Regions from separate parts of the Streptomyces sp. MGP-P1 genome, predicted to be linked through region 4. Evidence: riboswitches for the same ligand, from Rfam matches in the RefSeq annotation. Region 4 holds a riboswitch; each other region holds the start of a gene.
What was found. A riboswitch is a leader RNA that binds a small molecule or an ion and turns the genes downstream of it on or off. The one in region 4 is predicted to bind cyclic di-AMP.

Region 1 (4,193 bases), on a different contig from region 4:
CGAGGGCGGGTTGTACGAGGGCTGGCCCCAGGCGCTGCGCATCGCGGCGCGGGTCAGGTAGAGCCGTTCGCGGGCGCGGGTGATGCCGACGTACGCGAGGCGCCGCTCCTCCTCCAGCTCCTTGGTCTGGCCGAGGGCCCGCATGTGCGGGAAGACGCCGTCCTCCATGCCGGTGAGGAAGACGACCGGGAACTCCAGCCCCTTCGCCGTGTGCAGGGTCATCAGCGTGATGACGCCGGAGCCGTCCTCGTCCTCGTCGGGGATCTGGTCGGAGTCGGCGACGAGCGCGACCTTCTCCAGGAACTCCGCGAGGGTGCCCGCGCCTTCCTCGTCGCCGCGCTCCTGCTCGAATTCGAGGGCGACGGCGGCGAGTTCCTGGAGGTTCTCGATGCGGGTCTCGTCCTGCGGGTCGGTGGAGGCCTGGAGCTCGGCGAGATAGCCCGTGCGCTCCAGGACGGCTTCCAGCACGACGGCGGGGCCGGCGCCGGATTCGACGATCGTGCGCAGCTCCTCCATCAGCGTGTTGAAGCGCTTGACGGCGTTGGACGAGCGGGCGGCCATGCCGTACGCCTCGTCGACACGGCGCAGTGCCTGCGGGAAGGAGATCTTCTCGCGCATCGACAGGGCGTCGATCATCGCTTCGGCGCGGTCGCCGATGCCGCGCTTGGGGACGTTGAGGATGCGGCGCAGCGGGACGGTGTCCTCGGGGTTGGCGAGGACCCGGAGGTAGGCCAGGACGTCCCGGACCTCCTTGCGCTCGTAGAAGCGCACACCTCCGACGACCTTGTAGGGCAGGCCGACGCGGATGAAGATCTCTTCGAAGACACGGGACTGGGCGTTGGTCCGGTAGAAGACGGCGACGTCGCCCGCCTTGGCGTCTCCCGCGTCGGTGAGCCGGTCGATCTCGTCGGCGACGAACTGCGCCTCGTCGTGCTCGGTGTCGGCGACGTAGCCGGTGATGCGGGCGCCGCTGCCGGCGTTGGTCCAGAGGTTCTTGGGGCGGCGGCTCTCGTTGCGCTCGATCACGGCGTTGGCGGCGGAGAGGATCGTCTGCGTGGAGCGGTAGTTCTGCTCCAGCAGGATCGTCGTCGCGCTCGGGTAGTCCTCCTCGAACTGGAGGATGTTGCGGATGGTCGCACCCCGGAAGGCGTAGATCGACTGGTCCGCGTCGCCCACCACGCACAGCTCGGCGGGTGCGTCGGCCTCCCCGGCCGGGCCGACCAGCTCCCGTACCAGCGTGTACTGGGCGTGGTTGGTGTCCTGGTACTCGTCGACGAGGACGTGGCGGAAGCGGCGGCGGTAGTGCTCGGCCACGTCCGGGAAGGCCTGGAGGAGGTGGACCGTCGTCATGATGATGTCGTCGAAGTCCAGGGCGTTGGCCTCGCGCAGGCGGGCCTGGTAGAGCGCGTACGCCTGGGCCAGGGTCTTCTCGAAGCCGTCCGTCGCCTGCCCGGCGAAGGTCTCCTCGTCGATGAGCTCGTTCTTGAGGTTGGAGACCTTGGCGGTGAAGGACTTCGGCGGGAACTGCTTCGGGTCCAGGTCGAGGTCGCGGCAGACCAGGGCCATCAGGCGCTTGGAGTCGGCGGCGTCGTAGATCGAGAACGACGAGGTGAAGCCGAGCTTCTTCGACTCGCGGCGCAGGATGCGGACGCACGCGCTGTGGAAGGTCATGACCCACATGGCGTTGGCGCGGGGGCCGACGAGCTGCTCGACGCGCTCCTTCATCTCGCCCGCGGCCTTGTTGGTGAAGGTGATCGCGAGGATCTGCCCGGGGTGCGTCCCGCGCTCGGCCAGCAGGTGGGCGATGCGGTGGGTGAGGACGCGGGTCTTGCCGGAGCCGGCTCCGGCGACGATGAGCAGCGGGGACCCGGCGTGCACGACGGCGGCGCGCTGCTCGGTGTTCAGCCCGTCGAGCAGGGAGGCGGAGTCGATCACCGGGCGCGCGTGACCGTCCCGGTAGTACCCGTCCCGGGGCGGCGGGGGCGCGTCGTAGACGCCCCCGAAGAGTCCCTCCGGCACCGCTTCGGGTGCGTGGTCCTCGGGGGGCGGCGGGGGGCCGTCCTCCACGGGCTGGAGGCCGGTCAGGAAACTGTCGTCAAAGAGGCTGCTCATCGCCTCCCGAGTCTAGGCGGCCGGACTGACAACGTTCCGCAGAAGCAGGGAAAGGCCGCTCGCACCACGCCCCCGCCCGTACGCACGGAGACCGGACGTCGACGTTCCGTGAAGGAGCGCCCCGGTCGGAGGGGTGCCCAGCCCCCGATCCGGAAAGGTCACGAAAATGTATCGGGCATATCGCTCATCGTCCTTCCCAGTGGCGGGGCCGGTTGGCTAGCGTGCTCGGTCAGGTGGCCCGTACCTCCCTGAGGCGAACCACGCCTGACGGGCGCCTCTGCCGAATCCGTCCTGCCGGCCCGGCAGCTCGGAACCGGGGACCCACACGCGACACCGGGGTGAATCGGTCCGTGCCCTCGCAGCCGGACCGTAGGACAGCCTTCCGTTCCGTCCGAACCCGACAGCTAACCCGGTAGGCGGTCCACGGAAGGAGATGCCGGTCTTGGCATCGCATCGCAAGCCGCGCACGAAGGTGCGCACCACCACCCCCGCCGTCGGACTGACGACGGCCGCGCTGGCCTCCGTGACGCTGCTCTCCACGCAGAGCGCCACGGCCGTGCCGGCGGAGCCGAAGCCCGCCATCGAGGAAGTGCAGAAGAAGGTCGACGCCCTGTACCGGCAGGCGGGCGCCGCGACCCAGGAGTACAACCGGGCCAAGGCCGCCTCCGCGTCCCAGCGGACGAAGGTCGACACGCTGCTCTCCGACGTGGCGAAGCGGGCCGAGAAGATCAACGAGGCGCGCCGGGCGCTGGGCTCCTACGCGGCGGCCCAGTACCGCGACGGGGGCATCGCGCCCGCGGCGACGTTCTTCCTGGCGGACAACCCGCAGGGGTACTTCGACCAGAGCCGGCTGATGGACCGGGCGACGGAGCGGCAGCAGAAGGCCGTCGACGAGGTCCGTACGCAGCAGGCCTCGGCGGCGAAGAAGCGCGCCGAGGCGGTGAAGAGCCTGGAGACCCTCACCGAGTCGCAGGCCACGCTCGCCTCCAGCAAGAAGGACGTGCAGACCAAACTCACCGAGGCCCGGGGCCTGCTGTCGAGGCTGACCGCCGAGGAGAAGGCGCGGCTGGCGGAGCTGGAGCGCAGGCAGGAGGCCGAGGCGAAGGAGAAGGCGGCGAAGCTGGCCGCCCGGCAGGCCGCGGAGGCGAAGGAGAAGGCCGAGGCCGAGGAGAAGGCCCGCGAGGAGGCGGCGAAGGAGTCCGGCGGCGGTTCGGGCACGGGCTCCGGTTCCGGTACGGGAACGGGAACGGGAACGGGAACGGATCCGGGCTCCGGCACCGGCACCGGTACGGACAGTGGTTACGCCGCCAAGGCGGAGAAGGTCCTGGCCTTCGCCCGCGCCCAGATCGGGAAGCCGTACGTGTGGGGCGCGTCGGGCCCCTCCAGTTACGACTGCTCGGGGCTGACGCAGGCGGCGTGGCGGGAGGCGGGGGTGACCCTGCCCCGGACGACCTGGGACCAGGTGGAGGTCGGGACGCGGGTCGCCACGTCCGATCTGACCCCCGGAGACCTGGTCTTCTTCTACGACGACATCAGCCACGTCGGCATCTACAAGGGCGACGGGATGATGATCCACGCCCCGAAGCCGGGTGCGAACGTGCGCGAGGAGTCGATCTACTCCATGCCGATCTACGGAAGCGTGCGCCCGGCGTAGTGCGTGTTCGGGGGCGGCTTCTCAGCGACCGCCCCCGAACGCCTCAGGTCCAGACCGTGGCGATGAAGATGTTGACGGCCGTCAGTCCGCCGACCGCGGCGAACGCGCCCTTGTCCACCGTCTCGTCGTCCCGCTTGACGTAGACGAGGGCGAGGATCACGACCAGCAGCGCGAGCTTGATGCCGATCTTGACGTTGTTCACGGCCTGGTCGTCGGCCTGATTGAGCCCGACCAGGGCGATGCCGGTGACGAGCATGGTCAGCGCGCCGTGCAGCATGGCGGGGGTGAAGCGGGCGGTGCCCGCTCCCATGGCCTTCATCTGCGTCAGGAAGCCGCCCAGCAGGGAGGCGATGCCGATGATGTGCAGGGCGACGAAGACATTGATGAGTACGTCCATGGCTCCGGAGCCTAGCCAGGGCCAGGGATA
Region 2 (4,193 bases), 510 kb from region 4:
TGCCTCAGAGGAAAGATCCTGGCCCAATGGAGCCATGAACCCTCCGGACGAAGGGGTGCCGGACGAGCTCCCCGGCGTCGCACCCCGACTGCGCGACCTGCGCCGCGATCGCGGCCTCACCCTGGAGACCGCCGCCGGCCGGGCCGGGCTCTCCCCGGCCCATCTCTCCCGGCTGGAGACCGGCCGCAGGCAGCCCTCGCTGCCGATGCTGCTGGGCCTGGCCCGCATCTACGGTACGACGGTCTCCGAGCTGCTCGGCGAGCAGCCGCCCGAACGGGACGCGATCGTCCGCGGCGGCGGCTTCGAGGGGGCGGAGGCCGACGGCTGGATGTACCGGCAGGCAGGCGGATCCGGTCGCGCCATGCAGGCGCTGCGGGTGCGCGTTCCGTACGGGGCCCAGGGCGACCTGGTCCGGGTCCATCCCGGCGAGGAGTGGCTGTACGTCCTGGAGGGGCGGCTGCGGATCGGGCTCGGCGACACCGTCCATGACCTCGAACCCGGCGACAGCGCCCACTTCGACTCGCTCACCCCGCACCGGATCGCGGCCATCGACCGCTGCGGCGCGGAGCTGCTCTTCGTCCACTCCCTGCTGCAGAGCCCCGCCGCCGAGCTGTGCCTCGGCAACGCCCTCCACGCGCGCTGAACCGGCCGTCCCCGCCGGCTCCATCCTTCGCTCCACCGGCCGCGAGGCCGACAGAGAGGACCGTCATGTCCGATTCCGAGCACTACGACCCGCTGGGCCCCGGCCGCCGCCCGAACGAGGACCCGCAGGAGAAGCGGATGCCGCGCGGCGTCATCATCCGCCTCTTCGCCTACCTGGTGGCGGGCCACGTCATCGCGGGCTTCCTCTACCTGCTCTTCGTGGTGGCCGGGAGCAAGTGACGGCGGGCGGACGACCGGCCGCCCCGGGCGGCCGCCTCCCGTCCGGGTCAGGCCTGGTCGAGCAGGCGCTCGCGCAGCCGCTCCCGGGTCTCGGGGGAGACCTTCAGCCCCTCCGACAGGTAGCGGTCCGTCGTTCCCCAGCTCTCCTCGATGGCCGTGAAGGCCGCCGCGAGGTAGGCGGGCCGCGCCCCGAAGAGCGGGTCCAGCAGCTCCAGCACCTCGGGCGACATGTCGGTGCCGGACGCGTCGGAGCGCTTCAGGGCGTAGCGGCGGCGGAGGTCGTCGGACTTGAGGTAGTCCTCCTCGATCGCTTCCGGCTCGACGCCGACCGCCAGCAGGGCGACCGCGATCGAGAGACCGGCCCGGTCCTTGCCCGCCGCGCAGTGCATCAGGGCGGGGACGCTGTCCTCGGCCAGGGAGTGCAGCACCCGGCTGTGCTCGGCGGTGCGGTCCAGGATCGTCGCGCGGTACATACGGATCATGCGGTCGACGCCCTTGCCGTTCGCGAGGACCGAGCGCAGCTGCTCGATGTTTCCGTCGCTCACCAGCCGCCAGAACTCGGCGCCGTCCGCCGGGTCCGAGAGCGGAATGCTGACATTGCGGACACCGGCCAGCTCGATGTCGTACCCGTCGAGCCGGTGGTCGGCGGAGTGGCGGAAGTCGAAGATCGTGTGCAGCCCGAGCCCGCCGAGGAAAGCCGCGTCCTCGGCCGTGGCGTGCGCCAGGTGACCGCTCCGGTAGAGCCGCCCGAAGGCGGTGCGCCGTCCGTCCGCGGTGGGGAGCCCGCCCACATCGCGGAAGTTGCGGACTCCGGTCAGCACGGTCTCTGTCGGCGGGACCTGCGGCACCTGTTGCGTCACGGTGGCTCCTGGGATCTCTGGCGTCGGCGCGGCTCGCCGGCGAGGGCGCTCCCGTGACGATACGACATCGATTCGACGGAAAATCATCACGGTCGAGAGCTCCGGTGCGGGGTGCCGAGACGTCCGGGCTGACCCAGTGTCAGGAGGGGGGTCGGCCCAATGTCCGTATTGGTGCATTTCGCAGAACATGCCCCGCTAATGGGGGAGATGGGATTTCGGAGGTGAGCGGGATCATATCCGTGACGGTCCGTGGTGAGTGCGCCCCGAGGCATTCCCGTTGCCCGCACGGAAATCCAAGATCCGTAATCCACGGAGTGTGACGGGAATTCCGGGTCGATAGTGAACCGATGATTCCGGCGAGCAACCGATGGCTTGTTCAGCTCGTCCTGACTCGTTTACGGTCGCCGCAATCCGGACGGACCGCCTAATCCTGCCGCCGCCCGGAATTCGCACCCACCCACTCACGCGTGGCAGGAGCGGGGGAACCAGGTAAGCCGCCGATCCGGAGCGATCCGGACCGGCTCGGGGTGAAGTCGCCGCAACGCGACCGGGCATCTCCAGCCCGAACCCGACAGCTCACCTCGCAGGCGCCGGAGAGGAACTTCCCATGCCCGCAAAGGGTAAGCACCGTCGTCCGAAGTCCGGCCCGATCTCCCGCGGCGTCCTCGTCGCAGGGACCGGCGGCGCCGCACTCGCCCTCCCGCTCATCGGGGCCACCGTCGCGAACGCGGCGGACCAGGCCGCTCCGGCCGTGAAGCCCGCCGCCGCCTCGGTCGCCGCCGCGCACACCGTCCCGGCCACCGCCCCCGCCGCGTCGAAGACCGCCCCGAAGACGTACGCCGTCGTCTCCGGCGACTACCTGGCGAAGATCGCGGCCGAGCACCAGCTCAAGGGCGGGTGGGAGAAGCTCTACCAGGACAACCGCTCCACCGTCGGCGAGAACCCCGGCCTGATCCACCCGGGCATGAAGCTGACCCTCGGCGCCAAGGGCTCCGAGCCGGCCGAGAAGTCCGCGGCCCCCGAGGCCGCCCCGAAGAAGGCCGCACCGGCGCCGAAGGCCGCGCCTAAGGAGGCCCCGAAGGCCGACACCGTCTCCGCCGACGACTCCGAGGGCTCCGGCAGCACGTCGGGGACCGGCTCCTCCGAGGCCACCGGCTCCGGCTGGTCCGCCCCGCTGGCCAGCGCCAACGTCACCACCCAGTACCGGGCTTCCGGCGCCAGCTGGTCCAGCGGCTACCACACCGGCTCGGACTTCCAGGCCGCCTCCGGCACCCCCGTACTCGCCATCGGTCCGGGCACCGTCGTCTCGGCCGGCAACAGCGGCTCCTACGGCAACGAGGTCGTCATCCAGCACGAGGACGGCATGTACTCCCAGTACGCCCACCAGTCCTCGCTCAACGTCTCCGTCGGCCAGACCGTCACCGGGGGCCAGCAGATCGGCCTCTCCGGCTCCACCGGCAACTCCACCGGACCGCACCTGCACTTCGAGGTCCGCACCGGCCCGAGCTACGGCTCGGACATCGACCCGATCGCGTACCTGCGTCAGCACGGCGTCTCCGTCTGACGTCTCCGTCCAGGGTCGCCGTTTCCGACCGGACGCGGCGAGAAGTGATCGAGGGGCGGTGCGCGGCGGCGCACCGCCCCTCCACTTATTCCGGCTTTACCAAAAACTGACCGGGTGGTCTATCTCACCACCCGTCAACCCCGTATTACGGTCGCGTAGGTCACATCGCACGATGCAGGATAAGTGCTTGTGGCAGACGATTCGAGAAACAACCGGCAGCACACCATCGGGTCGTACGCGGCGATTGGCGACAGTTTCACCGAGGGCGTCGGCGACCCCGGCCCCGACGGGACGTATCTCGGCTGGGCGGACCGCTTCGCGGTGCTCCTCGCCGACCGGCTCCCGGCCCCCGAGGGGGCGACCGGCCCCCTGGACTACTTCCGCTACGCCAATCTCGCCGTACGAGGACGTCTCCTCGACCAGATCGTCGAGGAGCAGGTCCCGCGCGCCAAGGAACTGGCCCCCGACCTGGTCAGCTTCTGCGCGGGCGGCAACGACATCATCCGGCCCGGCACCGACCCCGACGACCTCGCCGAGCGCTTCGAGCGGGCGGTCGCCGACCTGAGCAACGCCGTCGGCACGGTCATGGTCACCACCGGCTTCGACACCCGGGGCGTTCCGGTGCTGCGCCACATGCGCGGCAAGATCGCCACGTACAACGTCCACCTGCGGGCCATCGCCGACCGCTACCACTGCCCCGTGCTGGACCTGTGGTCGCTGCGTTCCGTGCAGGACCGGCGCGCGTGGGACAGCGACCGGCTGCACCTGTCGCCCGAGGGCCACACCCGCGTGGCGCTGCGCGCCGCCCAGGTCCTCGGCCACGAGGTGCCCGCCGACCCCGACCAGCCCTGGCCGCCGCAGGCCCAGCGCAGACCCTTCGACGCACG
Region 3 (4,193 bases), on a different contig from region 4:
GAGCGGGCCGGGGCGCCGGTCTTGATCTGGCCGCAGTTCACGGCGACGGCGAGGTCGGCGATGGTGACGTCCTCGGTCTCGCCGGAGCGGTGCGACATCATGCACTTGAAGCCGTTGCGCTGGGCCAGCTCGACGGCGTCCAGGGTCTCGGTCAGCGAACCGATCTGGTTGACCTTCACGAGCAGGGCGTTGGCGGAGCCCTCCTCGATGCCGCGGGCCAGACGCTCGGGGTTGGTGACGAAGAGGTCGTCGCCGACGATCTGCACCTTGGCGCCGATGCGGTCGGTGATGACCTTCCAGCCGGCCCAGTCGTCCTCGTACAGCGGGTCCTCGATGGAGACCAGCGGGTACGCGGAGACGAGCTCCTCGTAGTACTCGGTCATCTCGGCGGCCGAGCGGGACTTGCCCTCGAACTCGTAGACGCCGTCCTTGTAGAACTCGGACGCGGCGACGTCGAGCGCGAGCGCGATGTCGCGGCCCGGGACGTAACCGGCCTCCTTGATGGCCTCGACGATGAGGTCCAGGGCGGCGCGGTTGGACTCCAGGTTCGGGGCGAAGCCGCCCTCGTCGCCGAGTCCGGTGGACAGGCCCTTGGTCTTGAGGACCTTCTTCAGCGTGTGGTAGACCTCCGCGCCCCAGCGCAGGGCCTCGGAGAAGGACTCCGCGCCGATCGGGGCGATCATGAACTCCTGGACGTCCACGTTGGAGTCGGCGTGCGAGCCGCCGTTCAGGATGTTCATCATCGGAACGGGCAGCAGGTGCGCGTTCGGGCCGCCGAGGTAGCGGAAGAGCGGCAGGTCGGACGCCTCGGAGGCGGCGTGCGCGACGGCCAGCGAGACGCCGAGGATGGCGTTCGCACCGAGCGACGCCTTGTTCTCGGTGGCGTCGAGGTCGAACATCGCCTGGTCGATGAGGCGCTGCTCGGTGGCGTCGTACCCGACGAGCTCCGGGCCGATCTGCTCGATGACGGCGAGGACGGCCTTCTCGACGCCCTTGCCCATGTAGCGGTTGGGGTCACCGTCGCGAAGCTCGATGGCCTCGAACGCACCGGTGGAGGCACCGGACGGAACAGCAGCACGGCCCGTGCTGCCGTCGTCGAGGCCAACCTCGACCTCGACCGTGGGGTTGCCCCGGGAGTCGAGGATTTCCCTGGCTACGACGACGTCGATGGACGGCACGAGGCATCTCCTTCTGGGATCTGACACTGGTTGTGCGGGGTCACTGTGGCCCTGCGGCACGAGCCTATCGGGCCCGGCCGCGTCGGTCGGCCGACCGCCCGCGTCCTGGGACGAAAAAGGTCCCAAGGGCCTGCATCATGGGACAAAACTCTAGAAATCTACTGAGTGGTAACGACAAGAGGTGAACGCATGCGGGCCTTCGGCGCCCGCCGCCCAAGAAGAACCCGGCCCGGCGCGCTGGGGGGACGAGCGCGCCGGGCCGGGGAGCCGTGCGAGGAGAAGTGCCGCCGGACGCTTCTCCTCCGGGGAGGAGAGACGGCGATTACTTCAGGTGGAGCTGCTGACCCGGGAAGATCAGGTCGGCGTCCTTGACGATGTCGTCGTTGAGCTTGAAGATCTTGCTCCAGCCGCCCTTGACGTCCTCCGCGTCGGCGATGGTGCTCAGGGTGTCGCCGGTCTTGACCTTGTACTCGCCGTCGCCCTTCTGGACCTTCTCGCCGGTCGGGGTGGTGACGGTCTTCTTGCTCTCGGCCTTCTCGCTCTCGGCCTTGGGGGCCTCGCGCTGCTCGGAGCGCGTGGTGGGCTGCTCGGCCTGACGCTCGGGCTGCGCCTGCTCGGGCTTGCTCTCGCCGGAGCCGGAGCCGGTGTTCACGCCCGGGTCCACACCGTCGTTGGTGAGGCCGCCGGCGCCGGCGCAGGCCCAGGCACCCGGGCCCTGGAGGTCGAGGAGCTTCTCGGCGGTGGCGATCTGCTGGTCCTTGGAGGCCAGGTCTGCACGGGAGGCGTACTGCGTACCGCCGGCGGCGGCCCAGCTGGACTGCGAGAACTGCAGTCCGCCGTAGTAGCCGTTGCCGGTGTTGATGGACCAGTTGCCGCCGGACTCGCACTGGGCGACGGCGTCCCAGGTCTCGACGGAGGCGGCGGAAGCGTTGGTCGCGCCCATCAGCGGGATGGCGACGGCGGCACCGGTGACACCCGCGAGGGTGGCGATACGGGTGGCCTTGGACGGGCGGCGGTGCTTGCCCTTGCTGTTCAGCAGCATGGAACGAATCTCCTCACCGACGCCTACGAGGTGAGCTGTCGGGTTCGGGCTGATGAGTTGCCCGGTCGCGCGGTGCTGCTCGCGACTTCACCCCTAGCCGGTCCCGTACGTCCCCGTCGGTTCGACGAGGCGTCCGGACCCGGCGGCTTACCTGGGTCCCCCGCTCCTGCCTACGGCGCTTACGCGTCTGTTCCCTTCGACCGACGGCAGGATTCGGCGTGACGGTCGACGGGGCCCGCGGTGCGAGCGGTTCCGACCGTAAACACAGGCAACCCCGACATTCAAAGACGGACATAGGGGGCATTCGGCCCGAACTCGCCGTAGCCGGTGGGCCGTTTCCGCAGGTGGGAGGCGATACGCCCGGACCGGCCGGTCGAAAAGCACCAGTTGAAGCAAAGAGACCCATGTCTCACTTACACAAAAGTGGACATAGGTCTCTTAACTGCCCCGATTTTCGGGGTGTTTCGCCGGGTTCGATCAGTTGGCGGCGGGAGCCTCGGCGGCCGTCTCGGCACCCTCCGGGGCGGCCCGGTCCACACCCTTGCCCGCATCCTGATCCAGGCCCAGATCCAGGTTCTGGCCGGGCAGGATCAGGTCCGGGTCGGCACCCAGGAGGCCCTTGTTCGTCTCGTACAGGCCGGTCCAGCCGCCGGGGATCTCCTGGGCGTCGGCGATCGCCCAGAGGTTGTCCCCGGGCCGCACGGTGTACCCGTCGGCGGCCGCCGCGCCACCGTCCCGCGCGCCGCCTTCGCCGCGCGAGGCGTGCCGGCCGGACTCACGGGGGTCGTCCTTCCGGTCCGCGTCGACCTCCTCGGGCGCGGGGCGCCCCGGTGCTTGCCCCCCTGGCCGTCCTCGTCCGCCGAGGCGTCGGGGGCGGTGGAGGGGTCCGAGGCGTCGGGGGCGTCGGAGGCGGGCGGGGCGGAGGGCGTCACCGAGGAGTCGGGAGTCCCGCTCCCCTTCTCCGCGCCACCTCTACCGCCCTTGTCCGCCTCATCACCCTTCTCCCTCTTGCCCGCTTCGCGCGATTCACCGGTTGCGTCCGCTTCGTCGGCCGGGGTGGAGGTCGGGTCGGCCGAGGGGTCCGCCGACGGATCGGCGGACGGATCCGCGGACGGCGAGGCGCCCGGGTCGACGCCGGGCAGACCGCCGCCCACCGCGAGGCCGGAGATCACCGCACAGCTGGGCCAAGCCTTCGGGCCCTGGTCGTCCAGGACCTTCTCGGCGACGGAGATCTGCTGCGAGCGGCTGGCGAGGTCGGCGCGGGGCGCGAACGCCGTGCCGCCGTACGCCGACCAGGTCTCCTGCGAGAACTGGAGCCCGCCGTAGTAGCCGTTGCCGAGATCGGCGCTCCACATGCCGCCGCTCTCGCACTCGGCGACCCGGTCCCAGGTGGTGGCCTCGGCCGCGTGCGCGCCTCCGGCGCCGAGCAGCGGGATGGCGATGGCCGATCCCGTCACGCCCGCGGCGACGATGATGGCGGGTGCCTGACGAGGGCGGCGGTGTCTGCCGTTCGCGGAGCCCATGGGTATGCCTTCCGTGCGACTGACAAGCGAGTGGCCTGAGCGCCGCACAGCGGATTCCGTGCCTGCTTCGGCGCCCAAGTGACGCGTGAGCAAGGTGCGACCGACGCGTCGAACCGTGAACCTAGCGGGACTCGAACGTGTGTCACAAGTCGATGCAGCGCAGATCACGTGCAAGTCACGGAGTTGACGCTGTGTCACTTTTTCCGGATCGACTATCCGGTTCGAACTCGACCGGAAGGGTGCGCAGTCCACGCATGATGAGTCCGCCGCGCCAGCGCAAATCGCCAGGTTCTCCCGCAAGTCGCAGGTCAGGAAGGCGCCTCAACAGGGTGGTCAGTGCGGTCTGCCCCTCCAGCCGGGCCAGCGGCGCCCCCAGGCAGTAGTGGATGCCGTGCCCGTAGCCGAGGTGCTGATTGTCACGCCGTGCAAGGTCCAGGGTGTCCGGATCCG
Region 4 (4,193 bases):
TCCATGCAGCGCCTGGCCGAGGCTTATCCGGGCATTCCGATCGACGCGGACGTCGGGGCCCGCGCGTTCCTGCCGCTGATCGCCTCGGGGCGGCCCGTGGGCTCCTGCATCCTCGGGTTCGACCGCCCTCGCGGCTTCAGCCCGGAGGAACGCACGGTCCTGACGGCACTGGCCGGACTCATCGCCCAGGCCCTGAAGCGCGCCCGGCGCTACGACAGCGAGTCGGCCCTCGCCCGCGGACTCCAGAACGCCCTGCTGCCGCACCGGTTGCCCGAGGTGGACGGGGTGGACACCCTGGGGCGCTACCTCTCCGGCACCCAGGGCATGGACGTGGGCGGCGACTGGTACGACGTCATCGAGACCGGCCACGAACTCGCCCTGATCATCGGCGACGTACAGGGACACGGTGTCTCCGCCGCCGCGACCATGGGGCAACTGCGCAGTGCGGTACGGGCGTTCGCGCTGAGCCATCACGATCCCCAGGAGGTGATGAGCGGGACGAACCGGCTGCTCATCGACCTCGACCCGGGACAGTTCGCGAGCTGCTGCTACATCGCGCTCGACCCGGTGACCGGAGTGGCCCGCGCCGTACGGGCGGGGCATCCGCAACCCGTGCTGCGGCGGGCGGACGGCCGGACGGAAGTGCTGGACCTGCCCGGCGGCATCGTGCTCGGGATCGACGGGCAGGCGTCCTATCCGGTCACCGAGATGCGCCTCGAACCGGGCGCGATGCTCGCCCTGTTCACGGACGGGCTGATCGAGCGCCCCGGGACGGACATCGACGAGGGGATCGAGCGGCTGCGCGCCACCGTCGAACGCATCGGCGCGGTCCCCCTGGCCGAGACGGCCGACCAGGTCATCGGAGAGGCCAGGGCGGCCACCGACCGCCCCGACGACATCGCGATCCTGCTCGCCGCCCGGTGGGCCGGGACCCGGGAGGTCCGCCGGCCCCGGGAGGACGGGCGCCCGGCCCGGACCTGTGGCGCACGTTCAGGAGGCCGGACCCCGGGCGCACGGCGGGCGCACCGGATCCGGCCTCCGGAGAGACGTCCTGCTGATCAGACGCCGCCGAGGCCTCGATCAGGCGTCGAGGCCTTGATCAGGCGTCGAGGCGTTGATCAGGCGTCGAGGCGTTGATCAGGCGTCGGCCGACGGCTCTGCCGGCGCGGAGGCGCCGGAGGCCTCCAGCATCCCCTCGCGCTCCACGACCTTGATCCGCTCACGGCCCTGGGCCGCGCCCAGCGCCTGCTCGTGGGCGTCCAGCTTGTGCCAGCCCTCCCAGGTCGTGTAGTGGACGCCGCGGTCCTCCAGGAAGGCCTCGACGGCCTCCGGAGCGGGCGCGGCCGGCTCCGGCAGCCGGCCGGCCGCCCGGTCCTCCAGGACGCAGGCGACCGTCTCGTTCGCGTCGCCCTTGGTGTGTCCGATCAGACCGATCGGACCGCGCTTGATCCAGCCCGTGACGTAGACCGAGGCCATGTGCTCGTCGCCCGCGATGACGCGTCCCGCCTCGTGCGGCACGGTGCCGGAGGCCACGTCGAAGGGGAGCTTGGGCAGCTCCTCCGAGTAGTAGCCGACGGCACGGTAGACGCTCTGTATGTCCCAGTCCGTGAACCGACCGGTGCCCCGGACGTTGCCGGTGCCGTCCAGCTCGGTGCGCTCGGTGCGCAGCGCCACGACCTTGCCGTCCTCGCCGAGGATCTCGACCGGGGACTCGAAGAAGTGCAGGAACAGCTTGTGCGGGCGATCGCCGACATCGCGGATCGCCCAGTTTTCCAAGGTCTGCGCGACCATGTTGGCCTGCTTGTTCTCCCGGCGGGTCGCGATGGAGCCCTCGTCGTACTCGATGTCCTCGGGGTTGACGATGACCTCGATGTTGGGGGAGTGGTCCAGCTCCCGCAGCTCCATCGGGCTGAACTTGGCCTGTGCGGGGCCACGCCGCCCGAACACGTGCACCTCCAGCGCCTTGTTCTCCTTCAGGCCCTGGTACACGTTGTCCGGGATCTCGGTGGGCAGCAGCTCGTCCGCCGTCTTGGCCAGGACGCGGGCCACGTCCAGGGCCACGTTCCCGACGCCGAGCACGGCGACCTTCTCCGCGGTGAGCGGCCAGGTGCGGGGGACCTCGGGGTGCCCGTCGTACCAGGAGACGAACTCGGCCGCGCCGTAGGAGCCGTCCAGCTGGATGCCGGGGACGTCGAGGGCCCGGTCCGCCTCGGCGCCGGTGGAGAAGATCACCGCGTCGTAGAACGAGCGCAGATCGTCCAGGCCGATGTCGTGCGGGTAGCTGACGTTTCCGAAGAGCCGGACCTGGGGCTTGTCCAGCACCTGGTGCAGGGCCTTGACGATGCCCTTGATCCGCGGGTGGTCGGGGGCCACGCCATAGCGGATGAGGCCGAAGGGCGCGGGCATGCGCTCGAAGAGGTCGATGGAGACCCCCGGGTCCTGGCAGACCTCGGATTTGAGCAGCGCGTCCGCAGCGTAGATACCGGCGGGGCCGGCTCCGACAATGGCGACGCGGACGGGGCGTGTCATGGCGTGGTGATCCTTCGGGGCGGGCGAACGCGGGCAGGTACAGCGTACGTCGGAGGTAAGGGTGGGCTTACTAATCTCCACCGCACACCGTAAGCGATCGCCCCGCGGGCCCTTCGGCCGGCCCTGCCTAGAGTGTCCGATTAGCCCGTTTCCCTATGTCGATATGGGCGATTTGTTTCTTTTGGGAATTCTGCTCGATAAAGGGTCTATTGGGGCCGCTGGGGCATTTGCTTGACCTCGTTTCAGCCATCACCGCGAGGGAGTGGTGAGCGTCACGTCCGGGAGGGCGGACGCGGAACTGGAAGCATCGGTTCCCTTCTGCGCGAACAAAGTTGACGACGTGACGGAGTGCCCCGATCCGGCGATTCCGCTTTTCGATCTTGCGTGGAAAAGGGAATCCGGAATGCGGGGCTTGTTCTGTTCGGCGTTTCTCGCCTACGGTCACCCTCAATCCGGATGGAACGCCGAATCCTGCCGCCGTCCGGGAATCCGAAACCCACTCACGTACGGCAGGAGCGGGGGACCCAGGTAAGTCGCCGATCCGTAACCGGAACGGCTTGGGGTGAAGCCGCACGAGCGTGCGGCCAGACATCTCCCGTCTGAACCCGACAGCTCACCTCGCAGGCGCCGGAGAGGAAATCCCCCATGCCCGCACAGGGTAAGCACCGTCGTTCCCCGTCCACCTCGCTGCGCCGCGGCCTCGCCGCCGTGACCGCGGGTGGAGCCGTCCTCGCCCTCCCGGTGATCGGCGCCACCAGTGCCTTCGCCGCCCCCGTGCCCGCCGCCGCGCCGCAGCAGGCCGTGGCGCCCGCCTCGGTGGCCCAGGCGAATTCCGCCGTGGCGGCCGCGCCCGCCCAGCATTCCGTGGCGGCCGGTGAAACGCTTTCCAAGATCGCCCGCGAATATTCCGTCAGCGGCGGCTGGGAGAAGCTGTACGAAGGTAACCGGAAGATCATCGGAGAGAATCCCGATCTTATTCAGCCCGGTATCAAGCTGACCCTCGGAACTGCCTCTTCGGGCGGTAAGGCGGACAAGGCCGCCAAGGCTTCCCCGTCCGCCGCGCGTGGTGCCGAGGCGGACCGTGCCGACCGTTCGGAGCGCGTCGACGCCGCTCCCGTGGCAAAGGCCGCTCCGGCCGCAGAGAAGGCCGTCACGTACACGAACGACCTCGACGGCTGGATCAAGGAGTCGCTGGCGGTCATGGCCGAGCAGGGCATCCCCGGCACGTACGAGGGCATCCACCGCAACATCATGCGCGAGTCCTCGGGCAACCCGGCCGCGATCAACAACTGGGACTCCAACGCGGTCAAGGGCACCCCGTCCAAGGGTCTGCTCCAGGTCATCGACCCGACCTTCCAGGCCTACCACGTGCCCGGCACCTCGACCGACAGCTACGACCCGGTCGCCAACATCACGGCCGCGTGCAACTACGCGGCGGACCGGTACGGCTCGATCGACAACGTCTTCGGCGCCTACTGATCCTCCGCGCCCGAGCCCGAGTGGCCCCGGACCTCATGGTCCGGGGCCACTCGGGCGTACCGGGAAGTTACCCCCGAGTTTCTAGTGACTTACCACGCGATCGACAGGGGAACCTGTTGCACTCTGCTGAGAGTGAGGTGTGTCCATGAGCGACACCACCAGGCCCGACGACCGCTCCTTCTGAC

Region 1: linked by a shared signal. The riboswitch ahead of AC3CH1_RS15815 (C40 family peptidase) and the one ahead of AC3CH1_RS01390 (transglycosylase SLT domain-containing protein) in region 4 are both predicted to bind cyclic di-AMP.
Region 2: linked by a shared signal. The riboswitch ahead of AC3CH1_RS03765 (M23 family metallopeptidase) and the one ahead of AC3CH1_RS01390 (transglycosylase SLT domain-containing protein) in region 4 are both predicted to bind cyclic di-AMP.
Region 3: linked by a shared signal. The riboswitch ahead of AC3CH1_RS22300 (transglycosylase family protein) and the one ahead of AC3CH1_RS01390 (transglycosylase SLT domain-containing protein) in region 4 are both predicted to bind cyclic di-AMP.

What each region holds. Positions count from the first base shown of each region.
Region 1 covers NZ_JBYMEM010000006.1:13,334-17,526, reverse strand. Annotated here, with positions in the region: gene pcrA (DNA helicase PcrA) at 1-2,112, opposite strand, end outside; cyclic di-AMP (ydaO/yuaA leader) riboswitch at 2,381-2,547, shown strand; gene AC3CH1_RS15815 (C40 family peptidase) at 2,546-3,766, shown strand; gene AC3CH1_RS15810 (hypothetical protein) at 3,810-4,163, opposite strand.
Region 2 covers NZ_JBYMEM010000001.1:820,249-824,441, reverse strand. Annotated here, with positions in the region: gene AC3CH1_RS03780 (helix-turn-helix domain-containing protein) at 35-643, shown strand; gene AC3CH1_RS03775 (DUF6126 family protein) at 709-882, shown strand; gene AC3CH1_RS03770 (tyrosine-protein phosphatase) at 930-1,742, opposite strand; cyclic di-AMP (ydaO/yuaA leader) riboswitch at 2,187-2,347, shown strand; gene AC3CH1_RS03765 (M23 family metallopeptidase) at 2,350-3,306, shown strand; gene AC3CH1_RS03760 (SGNH/GDSL hydrolase family protein) at 3,496-4,193, shown strand, end outside.
Region 3 covers NZ_JBYMEM010000007.1:119,097-123,289, reverse strand. Annotated here, with positions in the region: gene eno (phosphopyruvate hydratase) at 1-1,178, opposite strand, end outside; gene AC3CH1_RS22300 (transglycosylase family protein) at 1,501-2,220, opposite strand; cyclic di-AMP (ydaO/yuaA leader) riboswitch at 2,226-2,408, opposite strand; partial or broken gene AC3CH1_RS22295 (transglycosylase family protein) at 2,698-3,743, opposite strand; gene AC3CH1_RS22290 (cytochrome P450 family protein) at 3,919-4,193, opposite strand, start outside.
Region 4 covers NZ_JBYMEM010000001.1:314,852-319,044, reverse strand. Annotated here, with positions in the region: partial or broken gene AC3CH1_RS01400 (SpoIIE family protein phosphatase) at 1-1,058, shown strand, start outside; gene AC3CH1_RS01395 (FAD-dependent oxidoreductase) at 1,138-2,529, opposite strand; cyclic di-AMP (ydaO/yuaA leader) riboswitch at 3,013-3,171, shown strand; gene AC3CH1_RS01390 (transglycosylase SLT domain-containing protein) at 3,175-4,008, shown strand.